DNA from 3 places in the Arthrobacter sp. Ha26 genome. Region 1 is predicted to be linked to each of the others. Evidence: predicted binding sites of a transcription regulator. Region 1 holds the regulator's gene; each other region holds the start of a gene.
The links. Region 1 encodes HrcA, which represses chaperone genes, less so after heat shock. Its sites were predicted from a motif close to TTNGCACTCGNNNNNNNCGAGTGCNAA; they were not measured.
Positions count from the first base shown of each region.

Region 2: the regulator HrcA is predicted to act here: its motif matches at 5,660-5,686, upstream of groES (co-chaperone GroES).
Region 3: the regulator HrcA is predicted to act here: its motif matches at 5,238-5,264, upstream of AC5RVY_RS02820 (Hsp20/alpha crystallin family protein).

Region 1 covers NZ_JBNHGX010000008.1:206,002-213,212, forward strand. Annotated here, with positions in the region: gene lepA (translation elongation factor 4) at 1-1,628, shown strand, start outside; gene hemW (radical SAM family heme chaperone HemW) at 1,665-2,894, shown strand; gene AC5RVY_RS17815 (DUF4870 domain-containing protein) at 2,991-3,401, opposite strand; gene AC5RVY_RS17820 (DUF3097 domain-containing protein) at 3,587-4,441, opposite strand; gene hrcA (heat-inducible transcriptional repressor HrcA) at 4,616-5,629, shown strand; gene dnaJ (molecular chaperone DnaJ) at 5,712-6,839, shown strand; gene AC5RVY_RS17835 (16S rRNA (uracil(1498)-N(3))-methyltransferase) at 6,842-7,211, shown strand, end outside.
Region 2 covers NZ_JBNHGX010000001.1:214,752-221,962, forward strand. Annotated here, with positions in the region: gene AC5RVY_RS00940 (LuxR C-terminal-related transcriptional regulator) at 1-330, opposite strand, end outside; gene AC5RVY_RS00945 (ATP-dependent DNA ligase) at 400-1,923, opposite strand; gene AC5RVY_RS00950 (dihydrofolate reductase family protein) at 1,982-2,578, shown strand; gene AC5RVY_RS00955 (dihydrofolate reductase family protein) at 2,584-3,183, shown strand; gene groL (chaperonin GroEL) at 3,517-5,127, opposite strand; gene groES (co-chaperone GroES) at 5,206-5,502, opposite strand; gene AC5RVY_RS00970 (DMT family transporter) at 5,728-6,651, shown strand; gene AC5RVY_RS00975 (hypothetical protein) at 6,582-6,953, opposite strand; gene AC5RVY_RS00980 (THUMP-like domain-containing protein) at 7,007-7,211, shown strand, end outside.
Region 3 covers NZ_JBNHGX010000001.1:587,351-594,561, forward strand. Annotated here, with positions in the region: gene AC5RVY_RS02795 (FAD-dependent oxidoreductase) at 1-648, opposite strand, end outside; partial or broken gene AC5RVY_RS02800 (arsenate reductase/protein-tyrosine-phosphatase family protein) at 829-1,458, shown strand; gene AC5RVY_RS02805 (LCP family protein) at 1,627-2,721, shown strand; gene AC5RVY_RS02810 (histidine phosphatase family protein) at 2,847-3,623, shown strand; gene AC5RVY_RS02815 (NAD(P)H-hydrate dehydratase) at 3,601-4,560, shown strand; gene AC5RVY_RS02820 (Hsp20/alpha crystallin family protein) at 4,740-5,162, opposite strand; gene AC5RVY_RS02825 (hypothetical protein) at 5,367-5,558, opposite strand; gene AC5RVY_RS02830 (S9 family peptidase) at 5,865-7,211, shown strand, end outside.

The DNA.
Region 1 (7,211 bases):
TGCCGTGGGAACTGGACGGCGCCAGCTACGCGCTGAACATGATTGACACCCCCGGCCACGTGGACTTTACCTACGAGGTGTCCCGCTCGCTCGCAGCGTGTGAAGGTGCAATCCTGCTGGTCGACGCAGCACAGGGCATTGAGGCCCAAACCCTCGCGAACCTTTACCTGGCGATGGAAAACAACCTCACGATCATCCCGGTCCTGAACAAGATTGACCTGCCGGCGGCCCAGCCTGAGAAGTACGCTGCGGAACTGGCGAACCTGATCGGCGGGGACCCCGAGGACGTACTCCGCGTTTCGGGAAAGACCGGCATGGGCGTGGAAGCGCTGCTGGACAAGATTGTCCGGGACCTGCCCGCGCCGGAGGGTGATGCAAATGCTCCCGCCCGCGCCATGATTTTCGACTCGGTCTACGACACCTATCGCGGTGTGGTCACCTACGTCCGCGTTGTTGACGGAATGCTGCACCCCCGGGAGCGCATCCAGATGATGTCCACGCGTGCCACCCACGAGCTCCTTGAGATCGGCGTCAGCTCCCCGGAGCCCACCCCTTCCAAGGGCCTGGGTGTCGGTGAAGTGGGCTACCTGATCACCGGCGTTAAGGATGTCCGGCTGTCCAAGGTGGGCGATACCGTCACCAACCTTGCCAAGCCGGCCGCTGATTCGCTTCCGGGTTACGCCGATGCCAAGCCAATGGTCTTTTCCGGCCTGTACCCGTTGGACGGCACCGACTACCCGGTGCTTCGCGATGCACTGGAAAAACTGATGCTCAACGATGCCGCGCTGGTATATGAGCCCGAGACGTCCGCTGCACTGGGCTTCGGCTTCCGCGTGGGCTTCCTCGGACTGCTCCACCTCGAGATCACCCGTGAGCGGCTCGAGCGCGAGTACAACCTGGACCTCATTTCCACCGCACCCAACGTGGAATACGAGGTAACGCTGGAAGACAAAAAGGTGGTCCACGTGACCAACCCCAGCGAATACCCCTCCGGCAAAATCTCTGAGGTCCGCGAACCGATGGTAGCGGCCACCATCCTGGCTCCGAACGAATTCGTCGGCGCCATCATGGAGCTGTGCCAGAGCCGCCGCGGTGTTATGGGCGGCATGGACTACCTGTCCGAGGACCGGGTGGAAATCCGGTACCGCCTTCCGCTGGCCGAAATCGTCTTCGACTTCTTCGACATCCTGAAGTCCAAGACCCGCGGCTATGGCTCGCTGGACTGGAAGGCCGACGGCGACCAGGTGGCCGACCTCGTGAAGGTGGACATCATGCTCCAGGGCGAGCAGGTGGATGCCTTCTCGGCCATCACCCACCGCGACAAGGCGTACTCCTACGGGGTCATGATGACCACCAAGCTGCGCGAGCTCATCCCGCGCCAGCAGTTTGAGGTGCCCATCCAGGCGGCCATCGGCTCCAGGATCATCGCCCGCGAAAGTATTCGCGCCATCCGCAAGGACGTCCTCGCCAAATGCTACGGCGGTGACATTTCCCGTAAGCGGAAACTGCTCGAGAAGCAGAAGGAAGGCAAGAAGCGCATGAAGATGGTGGGCCGCGTAGAGGTCCCCCAGGAAGCCTTCATTGCCGCGCTGACCACCGACGAGTCCAAGGACAAGGCCAAGAAGTAGTGAACACCGCGTCCGGCAACACCGGAGGCCCCTGCAATGCCTAGCACTCTTCCCCTCGGCGACCCGGCGCCGTCGGACGGTCTGCTGCCTGCACAGGCGGCAGACCGTGCTGCCGACCGCGCCTTCGGCCTGTATGTCCACATTCCGTTCTGCGCAGTGCGCTGCGGCTACTGCGACTTCAATACCTATACGGCCACTGAACTGGGCGGCGGGGCATCCCAGGATGCCTACGCCGGCACCGCCGCGGCTGAAGTTTCAATGGCAGCCAAGGTCCTGTCGGCGTCGGGCCTTCCTTCCCGGAAGCTCAGCACCGTCTTCTTCGGTGGGGGCACCCCAACGCTGCTGCCCGCCGAAGACCTTGCCCTGATCCTCCGCCGCGCCATCGATCAGTGGGGTATTGACGACGACGCCGAGGTCACCACGGAAGCGAACCCGGACTCCGTCACCCCGGAGTCCCTCGCGGTCCTGAAGGAGGCGGGATTCACCAGGGTCTCGTTCGGCATGCAGTCCGCAGTTCCGCACGTCCTCAAGGTGCTGGACCGCACCCACACGCCGAGCCGGGTGCCGCAGGTGGTCCGTTGGGCGCGGGAGGCGGGACTTGCGGTGAGCCTGGACCTGATTTACGGGACGCCGGGGGAGTCCCTCGCGGACTGGCGCCATTCCCTGGAGACCGCCCTGTCCTACGAGCCGGACCATATCAGTGCTTATGCGCTGATTGTTGAGGACGGCACCAAGCTGGCCGCCCAGATCCGCCGTGGCGAGGTTCCCGGTATCGACGACGATGACCACGCCGACAAGTATGAACTGGCCGACCAGCTGATCAGCGAAGCAGGCTTGGACTGGTACGAGGTCAGCAACTGGGCCCGCACTCCGGAGCAGGCATGCCGGCATAACCTCGCGTACTGGCGGGGCGATGACTGGTGGGGGATTGGGCCCGGTGCACACTCCCACGTGGGCGGCGTGCGCTGGTGGAACGTCAAGCACCCCACGGCCTATGCGGGCCGCCTGGCCCAGGGGCTCTCGCCTGCTGCCGGCCGTGAAACGCTGGACCCGGAAACCCGGGATGTGGAGCGGGTGATGCTGGAGGCCCGGCTGCAGTCCGGGCTGGCAGTGTCCACGCTCGGTGCGGACGGCAGGCACGAGGTGGCCGGCCTGATCGCCGACGGCCTGGTGGAACCGGCCGCCGCCTTCCGGGGCCGGCTCGTCCTCACCCTCAAAGGCCGGCTGCTGGCCGATGCTGTGGTGCGACGCGTCCTTCCGGACTGACGTTCCCGGCCCGCGTCATCGGCCGGCCGGCTGGTGGGTGGGCCCACGCCGGCAGGGTTCCCTGCCGAGCTTGCGAGGCGAGGGGGCCGGTGGGGATTACTTGATCCAGCGGAGGTTGTACTGGTACCGGTGCGGCTGGCCGCGGTTCACGTGGATGCCTGCCGCCACGGAGAAGCAGGTCAGGGCGATCCAGATCAGCGTGGCGATCACGGCGAAGATGTTGCCCACCACGGGCACGAAAACCAGGATATTGGCAACGACGGCGGCGATGGTGGGCGGAAGGCTGAAGTTCAGCGCCTCTTTTGACTCCTGTGCGGTGAACGGTCCACGGTCGCGGAAGATCAGGTAGATCAGGAGTGCGGGAACGCAGCCCAGGATTCCACCGAAGTGTGAGAGCGTGGCCCACTGCCTGTCTTCGCTGGCCGTCAGGGGCAGCGCATTCGCCGGGACGCCGTGGTACTCCGAACGGCCCTGGCTGTCCCTGTGATCACGTGCGTTTTCTGCCACGGTCTGTTCCTTCGAAAGTGCAATGGTGCCGACTAAGAATGCCAAAATCTGCTGCGGCGCTGCCACCGCAGCTACCGCAGTACCAAGGATACTTGGTGCAGGCCTCCGTGCCTGCCTTCGGTCGGCGTACCCCGCCGGAAGCCCGGTGAACCTCCGCCCGGCGAACCCGTGCGTATTCCTTCAGCTCAGGGAACGGTCAGGAAGTCGATGACTTCCTCCACCCTGCCCAGCAGCGACGCTTCCAGGTCCGCGTAGGTCCGGACGGCGCCCAGCAGTTTCTGCCAGCCCAGGCCAATGTCCTCCTTGGTGGCGTGCGGCCAGCCGAAAGCAGCCAGGATGCCCGTTTTCCAGTCCTGCCCGCGCGGCACTTCCGGCCACTTCTCAATGCCCAGAACTGCGGGCCGGATCGCCTGCCACACGTCTACATAGGGGTGGCCAACAATCAGGACGTTTCCCGCAGCGCCGGGGGAGGCCATCACGGCGTCGGCGATGCGCGACTCCTTGGAGTTGGGCACCAGGTGGTCAACGAGAACGCCCAGGCGCCGTCCGGGGCCGGGCCTGAAATTGGTGACGGCGGCGGCGAGGTCATCAATGCCGTGCAGGGGTTCGACGACGATGCCCTCCACCCGGAGGTCGTCGCCCCAGACCTTCTCCACCAGTTCGGCGTCGTGCTTTCCTTCCACCCAAATGCGGCTCGCCTTGGCCACCTGTGCCCGTTGCCCCGCCACCCGGACCGAACCTGAGGCAGTCCTCGAGGCTGCCGCGCCGTTGCCCTGGGCCTGCTTGGGAGCAGGCGGCATCAGCCGGATCGCCTGGCCTTCGAGAAGGAAACCGAACCCGAGCCGGAAGGACCGGGACTTGCCCCGGCGGTCCTCCAGTGCCACCACGTGCATGCCGCCGGATTTTTCCACCCGCGTCACAGCGCCCACCCAGCCGGACTGGACCTCCTCCAGTACCATTCCACGCTCCACGGGCACTTCGGGCAGCTGCGTCCGGGCGGGGGCGGTCAGGTCCTGGGCTCCCCAGTTCTGGTATTGCATGGAATTACTCCGCTTCCTGCTGGTCCTGGCCCGGAATTTCGCCCGGAGCGGTACCAATGCTAACAACGGGCCGAGTCATAATAGACTGTTAGCACTTAGGCATGTCGAGTGCTAAAGCCTGTGAGGTACGGTGCAGGCTGAACGGCTGCCCTGATCCCTGGATGGAGGTGGAGCGTGAGCGAACCGCGCAAGCTGGAAGTTCTCCGGGCCATCGTGGAGGACTACGTCCACTCCCGCGAGCCGGTCGGCTCCAAGGCCCTGGTGGAACGTCACCATCTTGGTGTCTCCAGCGCCACCATCCGCAACGACATGGCGGCCCTTGAGGATGAAGGCTTGATCACCGCCCCGCACACCAGTGCAGGCCGCATTCCCACGGACAAGGGCTACCGGCTCTTCGTGGACCAGATCTCTGCGGTCAAGCCGCTGTCCCAGGCGGAGCGGCGGGCCATACAGTCCCTGCTGGAAGGCGCCGACGACCTCGACGACGTGCTGGAGCGCACGGTCCGGCTGCTGTCCCAGCTGACCAACCAGGTTGCCGTCGTCCAGTATCCGCACCTCAACCGGGCTTTGGTGCGCCACATCGAATTTGTCCTCCTTGCACCACGCAAGGTGCTCGTGGTGCTGATCGCCAACAGCGGCAAAGTCGAGCAACGGGTCATCGACGTCGGGCAGGACCTTGGCGACGACGTCCTAGGCGCGCTGCGTGCCCATTTCCTGGGATCCCTCGGCGGGAGTCCCTTGAGCCAGCTGGCGCAGTCATTGCCCGCGGTGGTGTCCGGCGTCGCCCCCGCACAGCGCCAGGCGGCGCAGGCGCTGGCGCACGGGCTGGAGGGGCTCGCACACAGCAGCCGGGAGGACCGCATGGTGATGGCCGGGACAGCCAACCTGGCCCGCTCCAATGTGGACTTTCCGCTCAGCATCGGCCCCGTACTGGAAGCGCTGGAGGAACAGGTGGTGATGCTCCGGCTCCTGAGTGAGATGGCGCAGGACCACCGCGGCGTGGCCGTCAGCATCGGCCGTGAGAACCCTTACGACGGACTTGCCGAGGCGTCGGTGGTTGCCACAGGTTACGGGCCTGACAGTGTCGCGAAGATCGGCGTGCTGGGCCCCACCAGGATGGACTATCCCACCACGATGGCCGCGGTCCGGGCTGTGGCCCGGTACCTGTCTCGCATTTTGGGACCCTGACCGGCGAGGTCCGGCGTCCAGGCATGAACAGTAGTGCCCGCAGCACACCTGCAGGCAAAACAACAAGGAAGAGATACGAACTTTGAGCAGCCACTACGAAGTCCTTGGAGTCTCACCGGATGCTACCGGGGAAGAGATCAAGAAGGCCTACCGCAAGCTGGCCCGCACCCTTCACCCGGACGTCAATCCCGGCGAGGACGTTGCAGACCGCTTCAAGGCCGTGACCCACGCCTACGAGGTTCTCTCTGATCCGCAGAAGCGCCGGGTGTATGACACCACGGGCAACGAGAACGGCACGGACAACGGCTTTGGCGGCGGCGCGTACGCCGGCCAGGGCTTTGCGTTCCAGGACATCTTCGATACATTCTTCGGCGCTGGCGGTTCCTCGGGTCCCGCATCGCGCGTCCGGCGCGGTCAGGATGCGCTCATCAGTGTCAGGATCGAACTGCGCGACGCCGTGTTCGGCGTCAACAAGAAGCTTGAAGTCGATACTGCAGTCATCTGCCCCACCTGCGATGGCTCGTGCTGCCGGCCCGGTACCCACCCGGAACGTTGCGATATCTGCGGCGGCAGCGGCCAGGTCCAGCGGGCGGTCCGGTCCATCCTGGGCCAGGTGATGACGGCAGCCCCGTGCGGCACCTGCGAAGGGTTCGGAACTGTTATCAAGGACCCCTGCAATGAGTGCAACGGGCAGGGCCGCATCCGCAGCCGGCGTTCGCTGACCATCAAGGTACCTGCCGGCGTCGCCACAGGCACCCGGATCCAGCTCTCCGGCCAGGGCGAAGCCGGTCCTGCCGGCGGCCCAGCCGGAGACCTGTACGTCGAAATCCGTGTCAACAATGACGCCACCTACGTCCGCGAAGGCGACGACCTTCACGCTACGTTGAACATTCCCATGACGGCGGCGGCGCTGGGAACCGACGTAACGCTGGAAACTTTCGATGGCCCGCAGGACATCGATGTGAAGGCAGGAACACAGTCGGGGGAAATCATCACCCTGCGCGGGCTGGGCGTAACCCACTTGCGCGGTTATGGGCGTGGCGACCTGAAGGTCCACCTGCAGGTGGAGACGCCTGCCAGGCTGGACCCGGCGCAGGAGGACCTCCTCCGCCAGCTCGCCAAGCTCCGGGGCGAGCAGATCACCGAGGGCAAGCTTGCCGCCAGTGGTGGAATGTTCGCCAAGCTTCGGGACCGGCTCGGTAACCTGTAGCGGTGAGCAACCCCGTCTTTTTTACCGCCTCCGGCTCCCTGGACCGGATGGCGCCGGAAGGGCGCTTTGTCCTCGAAGGACCCGAGGCCCGGCACGCGGTGGCCGTCAAGCGGCTGGCCCTAGGCGAACCAGTGGACATCGTGGACGGCGCCGGCACACGGATGAGCGGCACAGTACGTGCTGCCTCCGCCGCCGGGCTCGACGTCGAATGCACCTCCATCTCCGTTGAGGAGCGGCCCGAGGTCAGGTTGGTGCTGGTCCAGGCCCTGGCCAAGGGCGACCGGGATGAGCTGGCCATCGAAACCGCCACTGAGCTCGGGATCGATGCCGTGATTCCGTGGCAGTCCGAACGGTCCATCGTGCGTTGGAAGG
Region 2 (7,211 bases), on a different contig from region 1:
AAGTTCAGCTGCCAGCCTCTGGCCCCGCGCCAGCCACCCTCCGGCGCGCGCACCCTCGCCGAGATGAGTCAGGTGCATGGCCATCCAGGCAGCGCACCGGGCAGCGCCGGGGATATCGCCGATCACCAGGTATTCTTCGTGGGCGCGGGTGAGGGAGTCCAGGCCGGCGGCCGCGTTTCCGGTCAGGATTTCCGCCGTTGCGAGGCGTTCAAGGTCCCCCGCCGGAAGTCCTCCGCGCCGGTCCGCATCCCGGAAGCTTTGGAAGGCATCGGTCCAGCGGTGCTCATGGAAAGCTGACCGGCCCTCGTCCAGGCCCGTCTCGGCTGTCACTTTGCCTCCTTTCGGAGTACTTAGCGCCACCGTACGCTTGCCGGACACCTGGGACAAGCAGCCATCCGGCTACGGGCGGAGCAGTCCCCGCAGCGTCTGGATGGTGTCGGCCTCCGCGGCGGTCTTATCGTCCCGGTAGCGCTTGACGCGCGCGAAGCGGAGGGCGATTCCCCCTGGATAACGCGGGGACTGCTGCACGCCGTCGATTGCTATCTCCACCACCGTGACGGGCTCAACCCAGACCGTGCCCGCCGTGCGGCGCACCTCAAGTTCCTGGAACCGCGCGGTCTGCCATTCCAGCAATGCGTCCGTGAGGCCCTTGAAGGTCTTGCCCACCATCACGTAACCGCCCGGCGGGCCGAACTCGCCGGCGGGGTCCAGGGCGCCGAGGTGCAGGTTGGAGAGCAGCCCGGTGCGCCGTCCGGACCCCCATTCACAAGCAAGCACCACCAGGTCGTAGGTAAGCACCGGCTTCACCTTGATCCAGTTGGAACCGCGCCGGCCGGCCGCGTAGGCAGATCCCACTGCCTTCACCATCACACCTTCATGGCCGGCTGCGAGCGCATCGCGGGACACACGTTCGGCAACAGCAGCGTCAGCCGTGATCTCGCCCGGAATGCGATGGCCGGGAGCGACGCGTTCGAGCACGCCGACGCGTGTGGAGAGCGGCTCGTCCAGCAGGTCGCGCCCGTCGATGTGCAGGACGTCAAAGAACCAGGGATGCAGGAGGGTGGTGCGCGCTGCATCCGCCCCAAAACGGGACATGGTCTCCTGGAATGGCCGGGGCCCGCCATCCTCATCCAGGGCGAGGGTCTCGCCGTCGAGGATCACGTCACGCACCGGCAGTCCGCGCACCACTTCCACCACCTCCGGCAGCCGGTGGGTCACCTCGGCAAGGGTGCGCGTATAGATGCGCACCTCGTCCCCCACACGGTGCACCTGGATGCGCGCGCCGTCGAGCTTGTATTCGACCGAGGCTTCCCCCGTAACCTCCAGCGCGGCGCTGACGCTGGCCGCGGTGGAGGCGAGCATGGGCTGTACGGGACGGCCGACGACGAGGCCGACGGCGTCCAACTGGGCCGCCGTCCCCGTCATCGCCAGCAAGGCGGTTTCGCCCAGATCCCCCGACAGCATGGCCGCGCGGCGTACGGCGTCGCCGGGCCGCCCGGCGGCGCGCGCCACCGCATCTGTCAATACTCCTTCCAGCGCCCCGGTCCGAAGTTCTCCCAGCAGCACGCCGGCGATGAATGCCTGCTCGCGTTCGGTGGCTGCCGCGGTCAGCGTCCGCAGGGTTGCGGCGCGCTCCGCTGCGGAGCCGGCACCGGCAGTGGCCAGCAGCCGGTCCAGCGCGGCGTCAAGGTCGGCCACGGTAAGGGCGGGCTCGGCTGCTGGCTCCCCCATGGCTGCCGACATGCCGCGCCACCCGATTCCTACGCGGCCCTGGCGCGGTTTGGCCATCAACAAGCCCACCGTCGTCGCAATCTCCGCGGGCTCCAGCCGGCGCAGCAGGTCCGCCAGTGCTTCCACCTTGGCGAGCCGGGAACGGGTGGACGCGACGGCATCCGAGGTCTTCACAAGCTCGTCGAGCAGCATGGGTTCAGTCTGCCACGCGGCTCTGGACAGGGCGTGAACGCTGCCCCAGACTTGACGCGTGGGAATCATCGTCGCGAACCTGTTCCTTACCCTTGACGGCGTGTACCAGGCGCCCGGCGGCCGCGAGGAGGACACGGAGGGCAACTTCGCCTTCGGTGGCTGGCAGGCGCCCGTGTCCGATGACGAGGCCGGCGCGGCCATTGGCGAGGAGATCGCCAAGATTGATGCCCTGCTCCTCGGCCGGAGGACCTATGACATCTTCGCATCGTACTGGCCCCACCAGTCTGACGAAATCGGCGGCACTCTCAACCGGGTGCCCAAGTTCGTTGTGTCCCACAGCCTCGCCTCTCCTGGCTGGGCCGGTACCACTGTCCTGCCGGATGCCACGGCAGCAGGCAAACTCCGCGAAAAGTATGACCAGGTGCATATGTTCGGCAGCGGCGTCCTCATCCGTTCACTGCTCGCAGCCAACGTGCTGGACCGGCTCCACCTCTGGCTCTATCCGGTGACCCTGGGGCAGGGCAAACGCGTGTTCGACGCCGGGACCATCCCCGCCTCCTTCCGCCTCGCCGAGCCGGCACGCAGCTTCCCGAAAGGAGCGGTATCGCTGGTGTACGAGCGCGCGGGCGGCGTCGAAACACGGGAGATGGGCTGACCGTCTTGGCCAAGGTCATCGCGGCGATCACCACCTCAGTGGACGGCTTCATTACCGGCCCCGACGACGGGCCGGGGTACGGCCTGGGCAACGGCGGCGAACGGCTGCACTACTGGGTCATGGGCGGCCCCTGGACCTACGGCGGCGGACACGCCTTCGCGATGCACGGCCCCGACAAGGACTTTTACGAGGACCTCGTTGCCGGGTTGGGTGCCGGCATTGTGGGCCGCGGGATGTATGACGCTGCCGGAGCGTGGGGCGGGACCAACCCGTTCCCCGGCCCGCTGATGGTGCTCACCCACCGTGTGCAGGACCAGCCCCCCGCCGATTCCGGGTTCACCTTTGTGTCCGGGCTTGAGGATGCCCTTGCACTGGCCATTGCGGGGGCCGGAGGCAAAGACGTGTGGATCGGTGGCGGCGCGGACGTGATCCGGCAGGCGCTGGCTGCCAGGCGAGTGGACGAACTGGTGCTCTCCACGGCACCGGTGATTCTGGGCGCCGGCAAGCGCCTGTTCAACGGCTTCGAGCAGGACGTGGACCTCGAAATCATTAAGACCGTCAGCTCCACATTCGCCACGCACGTGCATTACGCCGTGAAAAAGTAGGGACCTGCCCGGGAGTGGCGCACAACGCGCCATCAGCTTTTGCAGCCTTCCATCCAACGCCCCATCAGCTTTTGCAGCCTTCCATCCGACGCGCCATCAGCTCCTGCGGCTTTTGACTCATCACTCCATCACTTACTGGGAAGGCAGACGGCGGTGCTTTCGCCGGCACTATGGCTTCGGCACCTTCGGTTCATCCCACAGGTGATGGGGCGTTACCCGATTTACTGCAGAACATGATGGAGGGTCCCACATGTGGGCCGAAGGCACAAAAAACCGGCCCAGCAGGTGCTGGACCGGTTTTTTGTTTGCAGTTTCCTGCCGCGGACGCGAAGGTCAGTGGCTGTGGCCTGCGTGCTCGTCTTCCTCGGCAGGCTTCTCCGCGACAAGGGTCTCGGTGGTGAGAACCAGGGCAGCGATGGAGGCTGCGTTGCGGAGGGCTGCGCGGGTGACCTTGACGGGGTCGATCACGCCGGCGGCGATCAGGTCCTCGTACTCGCCCGACTTGGCGTTGAAGCCGTTGTTGGTGTCGAGGTCGGCGACCTTGGCGGTGATGACGTAGCCATCAAAGCCGGCGTTCTGGGCGATCCAGCGCAGCGGCTGGACCAGCGCGCGGCGGACGATGCCCACGGCAGCGGCGGCGTCGCCTTCGAGTGCCTTGACGGCAGGGTCCTCATCCAGTGCCTTGAGGGCGTGGATCAGGGCAGAGCCGCCACCGGCCACGATGCCTTCTTCGAGGGCAGCGCGGGTGGAGGAAACGGCGTCCTCGATGCGGTGCTTCTTTTCCTTCAGCTCAACCTCGGTGGCTGCGCCAACCTTGATCACGCCGATGCCGCCGGCCAGCTTGGCCAGGCGCTCCTGGAGCTTTTCCTTGTCCCAGTCGGAGTCGGTGCGGGTCAACTCGGCGCGCAGCTGTGCCACACGGGCTGCCACGTCCTCAGTCGAACCGGCCCCGTCAACGATGGTGGTGTTGTCCTTGGTGACCGTGATGCGGCGGGCGGTACCCAGCACCTCGAGGCCAACGGTGTCCAGGCTCAGGCCCAGCTCCGGGGACACAACCTGCGCACCGGTGAGGGTGGCGATGTCCTGCAGCATGGCCTTGCGGCGGTCGCCGAAGCCCGGTGCCTTGACGGCAACCACGTTCAGGGTGCCGCGGATGCGGTTGACGATCAGCGTGGACAGGGCCTCGCCGTCAACGTCTTCAGCAATGATGAACAGCGGCTTGCCGGCCTGAAGGGCCTTCTCCAGCAGCGGCAGGAATTCCTGCAGCGAGGAGATCTTGCCCTGGTTGATCAGGATGAGGGCGTCCTCGAGGACGGCTTCCTGGCGGTCCGCATCCGTGATGAAGTACGGGGACAGGTAGCCCTTATCGAACTGCATGCCCTCGGTGAGGACCAGTTCGGTCTGGGTGGTGGAGGATTCCTCGATGGTGATCACACCATCCTTGCCAACCTTGCCGAAGGCCTCGGCCAGGAGCTCGCCAACTTCGTCGCTCTGGGCGGAGATGGCTGCAACGCTGGCCACCTGGGTGCCTTCGACGGGGCGGGCGTTCTCCAGCAGGCGGGCGGCAACGGCTTCCACGGAAACCTCGATGCCGCGCTTGATCTGGCCGGGAGCGGCGCCTGCCGCTACGTTGCGCAGGCCTTCCTTGACCAGGGCCTGGGCCAGGACCGTTGCGGTGGTGGTGCCGTCGCCGGCAACATCGTTGGTCTTGGTGGCAACTTCCTTGGCCAGCTGTGCGCCAAGGTTCTCGTAGGGGTCATCCAGTTCGACTTCGCGGGCAATGGTGACGCCGTCGTTCGTGATGGTGGGCGCGCCCCACTTCTTGTCCAGGACGACGTTGCGGCCGCGCGGGCCCAGCGTCACCTTGACGGTGTTGGCGAGCTTATCAATGCCGGCTTCAAGAGACCGGCGGGCAGCGTCGTTAAACGCAAGCTGCTTTGCCATGGTTCAGTCCTTTCAAGACAGAACCCCGCGCAGCTGACCAGCAGAAGGCATGACCAGCGGCACGGGGATCCGAGAGAGTTACTTTACGACGATCGCCAGGACGTCGCGGGCGGACAGCACGAGGTATTCGGTGCCGCTGTGCTTGACTTCGGTTCCGCCGTACTTGGAGTAGATAACGACGTCGCCCTCGGCAACGTCCAGCGGGACGCGGTTGCCGTTGTCGTCAAAGCGGCCGGGGCCTACTGCAACAACTTCGCCTTCCTGGGGCTTCTCCTGCGCGGAGTCCGGGATGACCAGGCCGGAAGCCGTGGTTTGCTCGGCTTCGAGCGGGCGGACAACAATACGATCCTCAAGAGGCTTAATAGAGACCGACACTCGGACCTCTCCTTTTCGTCAGCAAATTCGTGGACTGGAAAGCTTTCCCGCCCTGGCTGGCAAACCGTCGTCGCGGTGCCGGCAGCAGCCTGGCTGGCAGCTCTTCATGTGTTAGCACCCTCCTAGGGAGAGTGCTAATGAAGACTCTATGTAAGGGTTAGCACTCGGTCAAGGCGAGTGCCAGAGTTTCGTCATGCGCGAACTCTTCCTGTGTACATTTGACCGGTGCGCGCCGCTGTATACCTGATCCTTGCCACCCTCTTCTGGGCCGGAAATTTCGTCGTCGGCCAAGCCGCCATGCAGACCATGCAGCCGCTGCAGCTGACGTACTGGCGGTGGACCCTGGCAGCGGTGCCGCTCCTGGTCATCGCCCATACGGTGGAACGCCCGGACTGGCGGAACGTCCTGCGCCGCTGGCCCGTCCTGCTGCTCCTGAGCTCCTTGGGCATGAGCGCCTACACACTGCTGCTTTACAGCGCGTTGGGCCACACCTCAGCCTTGAATGCCTCGCTGGTGACGGCCGCCAACCCTGCGCTGATCGTGGTACTGGCCGTGGTCCTTCTCGGCGACAGGCCCCGGCCGCTGGGCTGGCTGGGGATCGGCCTTGGCCTGGCGGGCGTCCTGCTGGTCCTCACGGGCGGGGACATCCACCGGCTGCTGACATTCTCCATCAACACCGGCGAACTGCTGATCCTCGCGGCCATCACGGTGTGGGGCCTGTACACGATCCTTGCGCGAAGAGTGGACATCCCCGCCATCACGTCCACCGCTGTCCAGGTGGCGATGGCCGCCGTCGTCCTCAGCCCTGTGGCCCTCGCCACCGGCGCGGGCCTGCCCGGAACGGCCGCCGAGGGCTGGTCCCTTGCCTACATTGCCCTGTTTCCGTCGCTGTGTTCCTACCTGTTGTGGAACCTGGCCCTGAAGCGGACCACGGCAGCGAACGCGGGCAACTACCTGAACCTCATCGCCGTCTTCACCGCCCTTATTACCATCGCCTTGGGCCAGCCCATCACCTTTCCGCAGGTTGCGGGCGGCCTGTTGGTGATTTCCGGGGTCCTGCTGACCAGCGCCGGCCGGCCTCAGCGCCCGAGGTCGTCGAAGTCAACGTCCTCTCCGCCATCGCCCCCGGCGGAATTCCGCGCCCGGTAAAGGAGCGCCCCTGCGGCGGCCGCAGCCAGCAGTGCGGCCACCAGCACGGCGATGCTTCCGGCGCGGGCGCCGTCGTACAGTCCGCGGATGTCCCGCGCTTCCTGCGTATCACCGGAGATATCATTGCCGCCCACCGAGTAGACGGTGGCGTTGAACGTATCCAGGAAGAAGATCACCACCAGGAGCCCGATGCACACGACCGCCACCAAGGCACTGGTAATCAGCGCAGTGCGGGCAAATCTGGCGAGCCCCTTGTCCTTGGCTGGTTCATCGGACTGCCGGGGGCCTGCGCTCTCTTCCATGGTTTCAACACTATCGGCATCCCGCCGGGACCTCCTCCACTAGGCTGGAACCCATGCCTCACGCTCCCCAGGACCAGATCGCGCCGTTGCTCACTCCCGAAGGCTGGGACTTGCTGGCATCCCTGGGACCCTACCGGGAGGACACGTCCTTCGAGCTCAACTCCGCGCTGCGGAAGGCCGGGCACTCCCCCGAATTGGTGTCCGCCGTCCTGACCCAGTCCAGGCTCCGCACCAAGGCCGAAGCGAAGTTCGGCGAAT
Region 3 (7,211 bases), on a different contig from region 1:
GAGGACCAGCCCCTGCGCCGAGATGTAGCCGAGCGTCACGGGCGGAGGGTCCGGCGGCTTGGGCAGGTTGAACCAGAGCACGTCAATGGGCACTCCGAAGTCATCGGGAACCAGCCCGGCAGCGGCGCGCAAGGCGGACGCGCGTCCGTCGGCAGCGACGGTGAGCGTCGCGCGGATCTCCAGCCCGCCGTCGGACGTTCTTGCCCTGACGCCGCGCACCTGGCCGTCTTCAATGATGAGCCCGGTGGCCTCGGTGAGCATGCGGAGTTCGAAGGTGTGGAACGCCGCCGTTTCGCGGGCGAGGAAGTTCAGGAAGTCCCATTGGGGCGCGAGGACGAGGAAGTTGTCCGGGGCGGGAAGGGTGCCAAAGTCGACGATAGTGATCCGCTGTCCGTCCACGACGGCGTCCAGGGTGGACAACCTGGTCAGCGGAAGTTCCAGGAACTTTTCGCGCAGCCCGAGCTCGCCCAGCAGGGTGACGGTGGACGGGTGCACGGTGTCGCCGCGGAAGTCGCGCAGGAAGTCCCCATGTTTCTCCAGGACGCTGACCCGCAGGCCTTTTCGCGCGAGCAGGTAGCCGAGCACCATCCCTGCCGGGCCGCCGCCGGCGATAACGCAGTCCCGTTCGATCAAGCTTTCCACAGTCATATCATCGTGCTTCCTCTCCTGAGGTGATAGAGCGTCGCCGGAAACCGTTCGGGAAGTGATGGAGCGTCGCCGAAAAACGCGCGAAAGGTGATGGAGCGTCCGGGGTGGGGCGGGCCCGGCAAGCCCGTCGCGTGTTAAGTTGAAAGGCACGGACGCACCGGCTGGAAAGAGAAATCTCCCTTGGACTCACCCGCACCAGTAAGAATCCTCACTGTCTGCACGGGCAACATCTGCCGCTCTCCCGTGGCCGAGCGGCTGCTGCAGGCCGGGCTCAACCAGGTGGTGCCGGATGGTTTCGAGGTGCGCAGCGCAGGGACCCGGGCCATGGTGGGCGACCCCATGCAGCCGATTTCCGCGGACATCGTGCGCACGTTCGGGGGCGACCCGGAGCATTTCGCCGCCCGCCAGCTGACTCCAAAGATCCTGCGCGGTGTCGACCTGGTGCTGACCATGACCGCCGGGCACCGCGGCGAAGTCCTCCAGCTTGATGCATCCCTGCTCAAGCGCACCTTCACCCTCCGCGAGTTCGCCCGGATGCTCGACGTCCTGGACCAGCGCGCCGGGGCTGCGGGCACCGTACCCGGGGAAACGTACGACGACGGCGATCCCCTCGCTGCCAACCACGCCTTCTGGCGGGGCTTGCCTGCGCGCGCCGCCGCAGTCCGGCACCTCTCGCTGCCCGCAGACCCGGCGGAGAACGACATCATCGACCCATACCGCAGGGCGCCGGAGGTATACCGCCAGATGGAGGATGAACTGGCGCCGGCCATTGTGTCCATCCTGCGCCATGCACGCCTCAATGCCCCGGCTCCCGGAACGCCGGCGCGCCCGCTTAAAGCCCGGCAACCCAGCCCCTCCCCGGGAGAGCGGAACAGCATCTTCCACCCATGGCAGATGACAGTTTGGATACGTATATAGCCAGCGAAGGCCCGGCGGGCGGACACTGATCCCACCAAGTCCACAATGAGGTGAGGCACAATGAGCACGCCAGGCGGTTCTGACCCCTCCAGCACGCATCCCCACGGCCTGGGCTGGGTGGCACACGGACGTCGCCGCTGGATCGCGGCCCTGCTGGCGCTGGCACTCGTGGCGGTCGCCGTCGTCGCGATCGTTAACCTGAACCGGGCCGGCTCGGAAGCGCAGCCCGCAGGACCCCAAACTGCTTCCCAGATGCCCACTCCAAGCGAGACACCCTCGGAAACGCCGCCCCCTGCCCCGGCACCCCCGCCACCGCCTCCCCCCATTCCGGAGCTTCCTGCGGCCGCCATGAACGTATTGGTGATCGGCAGCGACAGCCGCGAGAACGCCCGGGACGCGGCGGCGCATACGGCGGCAACCGGTGAGCCCATGGACCACCGCTCGGACACCCTGATGGTGGTCCACGTCCCGGCGGACCGGCACACCCTGTACATTGTGTCCATCAACCGGGACCTGTGGGTGGACATCCCCGGTTTCGGCGGCGGGAAGATCAACGCGGGGCTGCAGTACGGCGGCATCGACATGACCACCCAGACGGTGCAGCAACTCCTGGGCATCACCATCGACCACACCCTGATGCTGGACTTCAACGGCTTCCGGGGACTGATCGATAATCTCGGCGGAATCGATGTCAACGTCACCCTGCCGTTCCAGTCCACGCACGATACCGGGCACGTCTTCGGTCCCGGTGTGAACCACCTGGACGGGCAGGCCTCGATGGAGTTCGTCCGCGAGAGGTACGCATTTGCCGACGGCGACTTCCAGCGGGTGCGCAACCAGCAGACCATGCTCCGCGCCATCCTCGCCCGGCTCACCGCTGGCGGCGCCCTGAATGACGTCACCGCGGTCCGTAGCCTGGTGGACTTCGCCTCCTGCTGCCTCACCGTGGACAAGGGCTTCGATCCGGTCCAGGCCGCCATCCTCGCTTACAGCCTGCGGAACCTGGACACCAACGCGATCGGCACCATGACCCTGCCCACGGCCGGCTACGCAATGATCGCCGGCCAGTCGGTAATCCTCCCCGACTACGGCGGCATCGGCGCTGTCGGGGCGGCGCTGAGGGAGGGCCGGATCGGCGATTTCGCAGTGCCGTAAGGGCATCGGCCGGTTCTCCGTGCCGTGACGGCATCTAGGGCTTTTCCGTTTACACCGCTGCCCGGTGGGTACGCCGCTGATAGTGTTCCTGCATTCGGCACGGCACGCGGACGGGGTGATTTCTTGTGAAAGAGAACGGGCTGACGGAGGCTGTCCAGGAGGCCGGGGCGGTGGAACTGCTCCTGGTCCGCCATGGCGAGAGCGAAGGCAACGTGGCGGCCACGGACGCGAGGGTGGCCGGGGCCGAGGTGATCGAGGTGCCGGCAAGGGATGCGGACGTGAACCTCTCGGGGACCGGCCAGGAGCAGGCCAAGGCATTGGGTGCGGCGCTGGCACGGATCGCTGAAGACCTCCGGCCTGATGCCGTGGTTTCCTCTCCTTATGCGCGGGCGCTGCAGACTGCCGAGATTGCCGTGGAAACCGCAGGGTGGCCTGTGAAGGTCCGCACGGATGAGCGCCTGCGCGACCGGGAACTCGGCATCCTGGACCGGCTGACGCGGAGGGGGGTGGAAAAGCGCTTCCCGGAGGAGGCCGAACGCCGGGAGTGGCTGGGCAAGATGTACTACCGACCGCCGGGCGGGGAATCATGGGCCGACGTGGCATTGCGCCTGCGCTCCGTCCTGGACGAGCTGAACAACCTCAGCACCGGGCACCGGGTGATGCTGGTCTGCCATGACGCCGTGATCATGCTGTTCCGGTACGTGCTGGAGGGCATGAACGAGCGGGAACTCCTGGACTTGGCGGCGAACACGTCCGTCCTTAATGCCTCGCTGACACGGTATGTCCGGCCGTCAGGGGCGGGTCCCTGGACATTGGAGAGCTTCAACGTTGCGGACCACCTCACGGAGCAGGGTGTCACAGTCACCGAGCATGCGGGGGATGCCAGTGTCCACCCGAAATGAGTCCACGTCCCCCACGCTGGTGACGCCGTCGCTGCTGCGTGACTGGCCGCTGCCGGCCGCGGGCGAGGACAAGTATTCACGCGGCTCGGTGCTGGTGATCGGGGGCGCACGGTTCACCCCGGGTGCTGCGCTGCTGGCCGGCACTGCCGCCCTGCGGGCCGGCGCGGGCAAACTCACGCTGGCGGTGGCGGAATCCGTGGCCATGCAGGTAGCTGTGGCGCTCCCCGAATGCGGGGCCATGGGGCTGCCCGAAACCCCTGATGGGTCGGTGACAGGCGAAGGGCTGGACGTGCTCTCGTCCTACCTCAACCGGGCGGACGCGATCCTGGTGGGCCCCGGGCTGGATGACCAGGACCTTGCCGAGGCTCTGTTGCGGGCCCTGCTCGATCGGGAGACCGACGGCGGTTCAGGCTCGGGTGATTCAGGCTCCGGTGAGGGAAAAGGGGGCGGAGGTCCCGCCGTCGTTCTTGATGCGTATGCCTTGGGCGGCCTGCTGAAAGTGGCCGACCAGCTGGACCCGTGGAAGGGGCGGCTGATCCTCACGCCGAATCCCAAGGAGGCGGCTGTCCTGCTGGAGCGCGACGTGGATGACCTGGCGGCAGATGTTGCTGAAATTGCGGATAAGTTCCAGGCGGTGGTGAGCTGCCAGGGCCTGATCGCCCGGCCGTCCGGCGGGGACGCGGCCGACGAACCGGAGCTGTGGCAGATGACCACGGGTTATGGCGGACTGGGAACATCCGGAAGTGGCGACGTGCTGGCCGGCGCGATTGCGGGCCTCCGCGCACGGGGAACCAGCAGCACGCAGGCGGCCTGCTGGGGGACGCATCTGCACGCCGCGGCAGCCGACCGGCTCGCCAGCAGGATGGGCCCCCTCGGCTTCCTCGCCCGCGAGCTCGCCGACGAACTGCCCGCCCTGATGCTGGAGCTGAACACCTAAACGCATTGCAGGGACACCTGGGCATGGGATGACCCCCGGCTGAAGCCGGGGGCCACCGTATCGGGAGGTTCAGGTGTAGGCTGCCGGTGCGCTTTAAGCGCTGTGGCGTGCATACTTGGCGATCCGCCCAAAAGGCAGTCAACAATTAATCAATACCCGACGTCCCGATCCTGTTGAGACTAGGCGGAAATTTCCTGCTTTGCCCCCTTCGTTTCAATTTCAATCTTGCGCGGCTTGGCCTTTTCGGCGACAGGAATCCGCAGCGTCAGGACACCGGCGTCGTAGCTTGCCTTGACGTTATCGGTATCCAGGGTGTCCCCGAGGATCAGCTGGCGGCTGAACACGCCGCGCGGCCGCTCGGAGGCGATCAACTCGGTGTCTTTGCCTGCAGGCTCAGGGCGCTCGGCCCGCACCGTCAGGACATTCCGTTCCACATCCAGATCCACTGAATCCAGTGCCACGCCGGGCAGATCAAAGGCGACGACGAATTCCTGGTCCTCACGCCAAGCGTCCATGGGCATCGCTGCCGGACGCGCTGCCGTTCCGAGGACCTGCTGGGCCAGCCTGTCCAGCTCGCGGAACGGATCGGTTCGCATCAACATGGCTTCCCTCCTCGTAAGAGACGGTCCAACATTGGTTGTGGTACCAGCCGATCTATGTTGGCTGATATAGATTTTTTACCACTGGGCCAGCAGGTCTGCAAGCGGTTTTGGGGAAGATTTTTCATGCTTTTTCAGTCCGCGCGGACACGGCGAAGGGGCCCCCTGCGGTGTGCGGAAGGCCCCTTCTTTTAGGGGTTTGGGCAATCAGCTCCGGGTGGGATCCGGACGCAGCGGTGCGGGCCCTGGATCCGGCACCGGCAGCGGACCGGGAGGTTCCGGCGCGGGGAACGGATTGGGCGGCTGCGGGCCGGGATGGCCGGGCTGGGTGGGATCAGGCTGGTCCGGGCCTGGTTCCGGCGGGAACGGTTCGGGCTCGTGCACTGGCGGGATGGTCATATGCTTCCCCTCTCACGCTGGGCGGATGTGCCTTAGCGTGAACAGGATACGCCTGCGCCCGGAACCCCACTAGGCCACCCGACCTCCCCGGATGCGCTATCAGGTTTGGTCCCCAAGACGGGCCGTTGGGGACCAAACCTGATAGCGCATCGTCCGGATTCGCGCGAAAGGTGATGGGGCGTCGGGCCGAAAGGGGCGGAAGGTGATGGAGGGTTTCGGGGTGGTGTTGACGGGGTCGCGCGGCGGAGCTCTCGTCCGGTAGCGAACGGCCGGTCCATTGTCGGGGCGGGTCGATATATTGAAACCATGACCCAGACTCCCCTGCAGGATTCCGCCAGCACCGCGACTGCCACGCCCGCTCCCCCGGTTGCCAGGAAGGTCCCCACCGAACGCACGCACCACGGGGACACCTATGTGGATAACTACGAGTGGCTGCGGGACAAGGAATCCCAGGAAGTTGTGGAGCACCTGAAGGCGGAGAACGCCTACCAGGAAGCGGTCACAGCCCATCAGGAGCCGCTGCGCGAGGCCATCTTCCAGGAAATCAAGGGCCGCACCCAGGAAACAGACCTCTCCGTCCCGCACCGCAAGGACGACTGGTGGTACTTCAGCCGCTCCGTGGAGGGCAAGGAGTACGGCATCCAGTGCCGGGTCAAAGCAGAAAACACGGGCAATCCAATCCGGGACTGGACTCCGCCCCGCGTGGAACCCGGGGTGGACATCCCGGGCGAACAGGTCCTGCTGGACGGCAACGTCGAGGCCGAGGGCAAGCCCTTCTTCTCCGTCGGCGGCACGGCCGTGACAGTGGACGGGAACCTCTACGCCTACGCAGTGGACAACAGCGGCGACGAACGCTTCACCCTGCGCATCAAGGACCTTCGCACGGGTGAGCTCCTTCCGGACGTCATCGAGAACATCTTTTACGGCGTCTCCTTCTCCCCGGACGGCGCCCGCATCTTTTACACCGTGGTGGACGAGTCCTGGCGCCCCTACCAGGTCAAGGCACACACCCTGGGTACTCCCGTCGAGGAAGACGCGGTGATTTATCAGGAGGACGACGCCGCCATGTGGCTCGGCTTCGAGCTCTCCGCCGACAGGCGCTACCTCGTGCTGGGCATTGGCTGCTCCGAGTACAGCGAGACCCGCCTGCTCCGCTTCGATGACCCTGCGGGCGAACTGACAACGGTGATCTCGCGCAACGAGCGCGTGCTGTACGAGGCCGAGCCGTTCCTGCTGACGGGCCCGGACGGCGGAAAATCGGAGAAGATCCTGCTGACGCACAACCGCGGGGCCGTCAACTCCATGGTTTCCCTGGCAGATCCGGCCGAGCTCAGCAAGCCGCTGGCAAAGCAGCAGTGGGACACCGTGGTGGAGCATTCCGACGACGTCCGCGTCAATGGCGCGGGGGTCACCTCCACGCACCTCGTGGTGTCCATCCGCAAGGACACCATCGAACGTGTCCTGGTGATGGGGCTGTCCGGGCTGGGGACAGCCGCACAGGAACCGCCAGTGGAGCCGGCGTTTGATGAGGAGCTGTACACGGCCGGCGTGGGCGGCTCGGATTACGAGGCCCCGTTGATCCGCCTGGGGTACACCTCCTACTTCACGCCGTCGCGGGTTTACGACTTCGTGCTGCCCACCCCCGAACAGCCC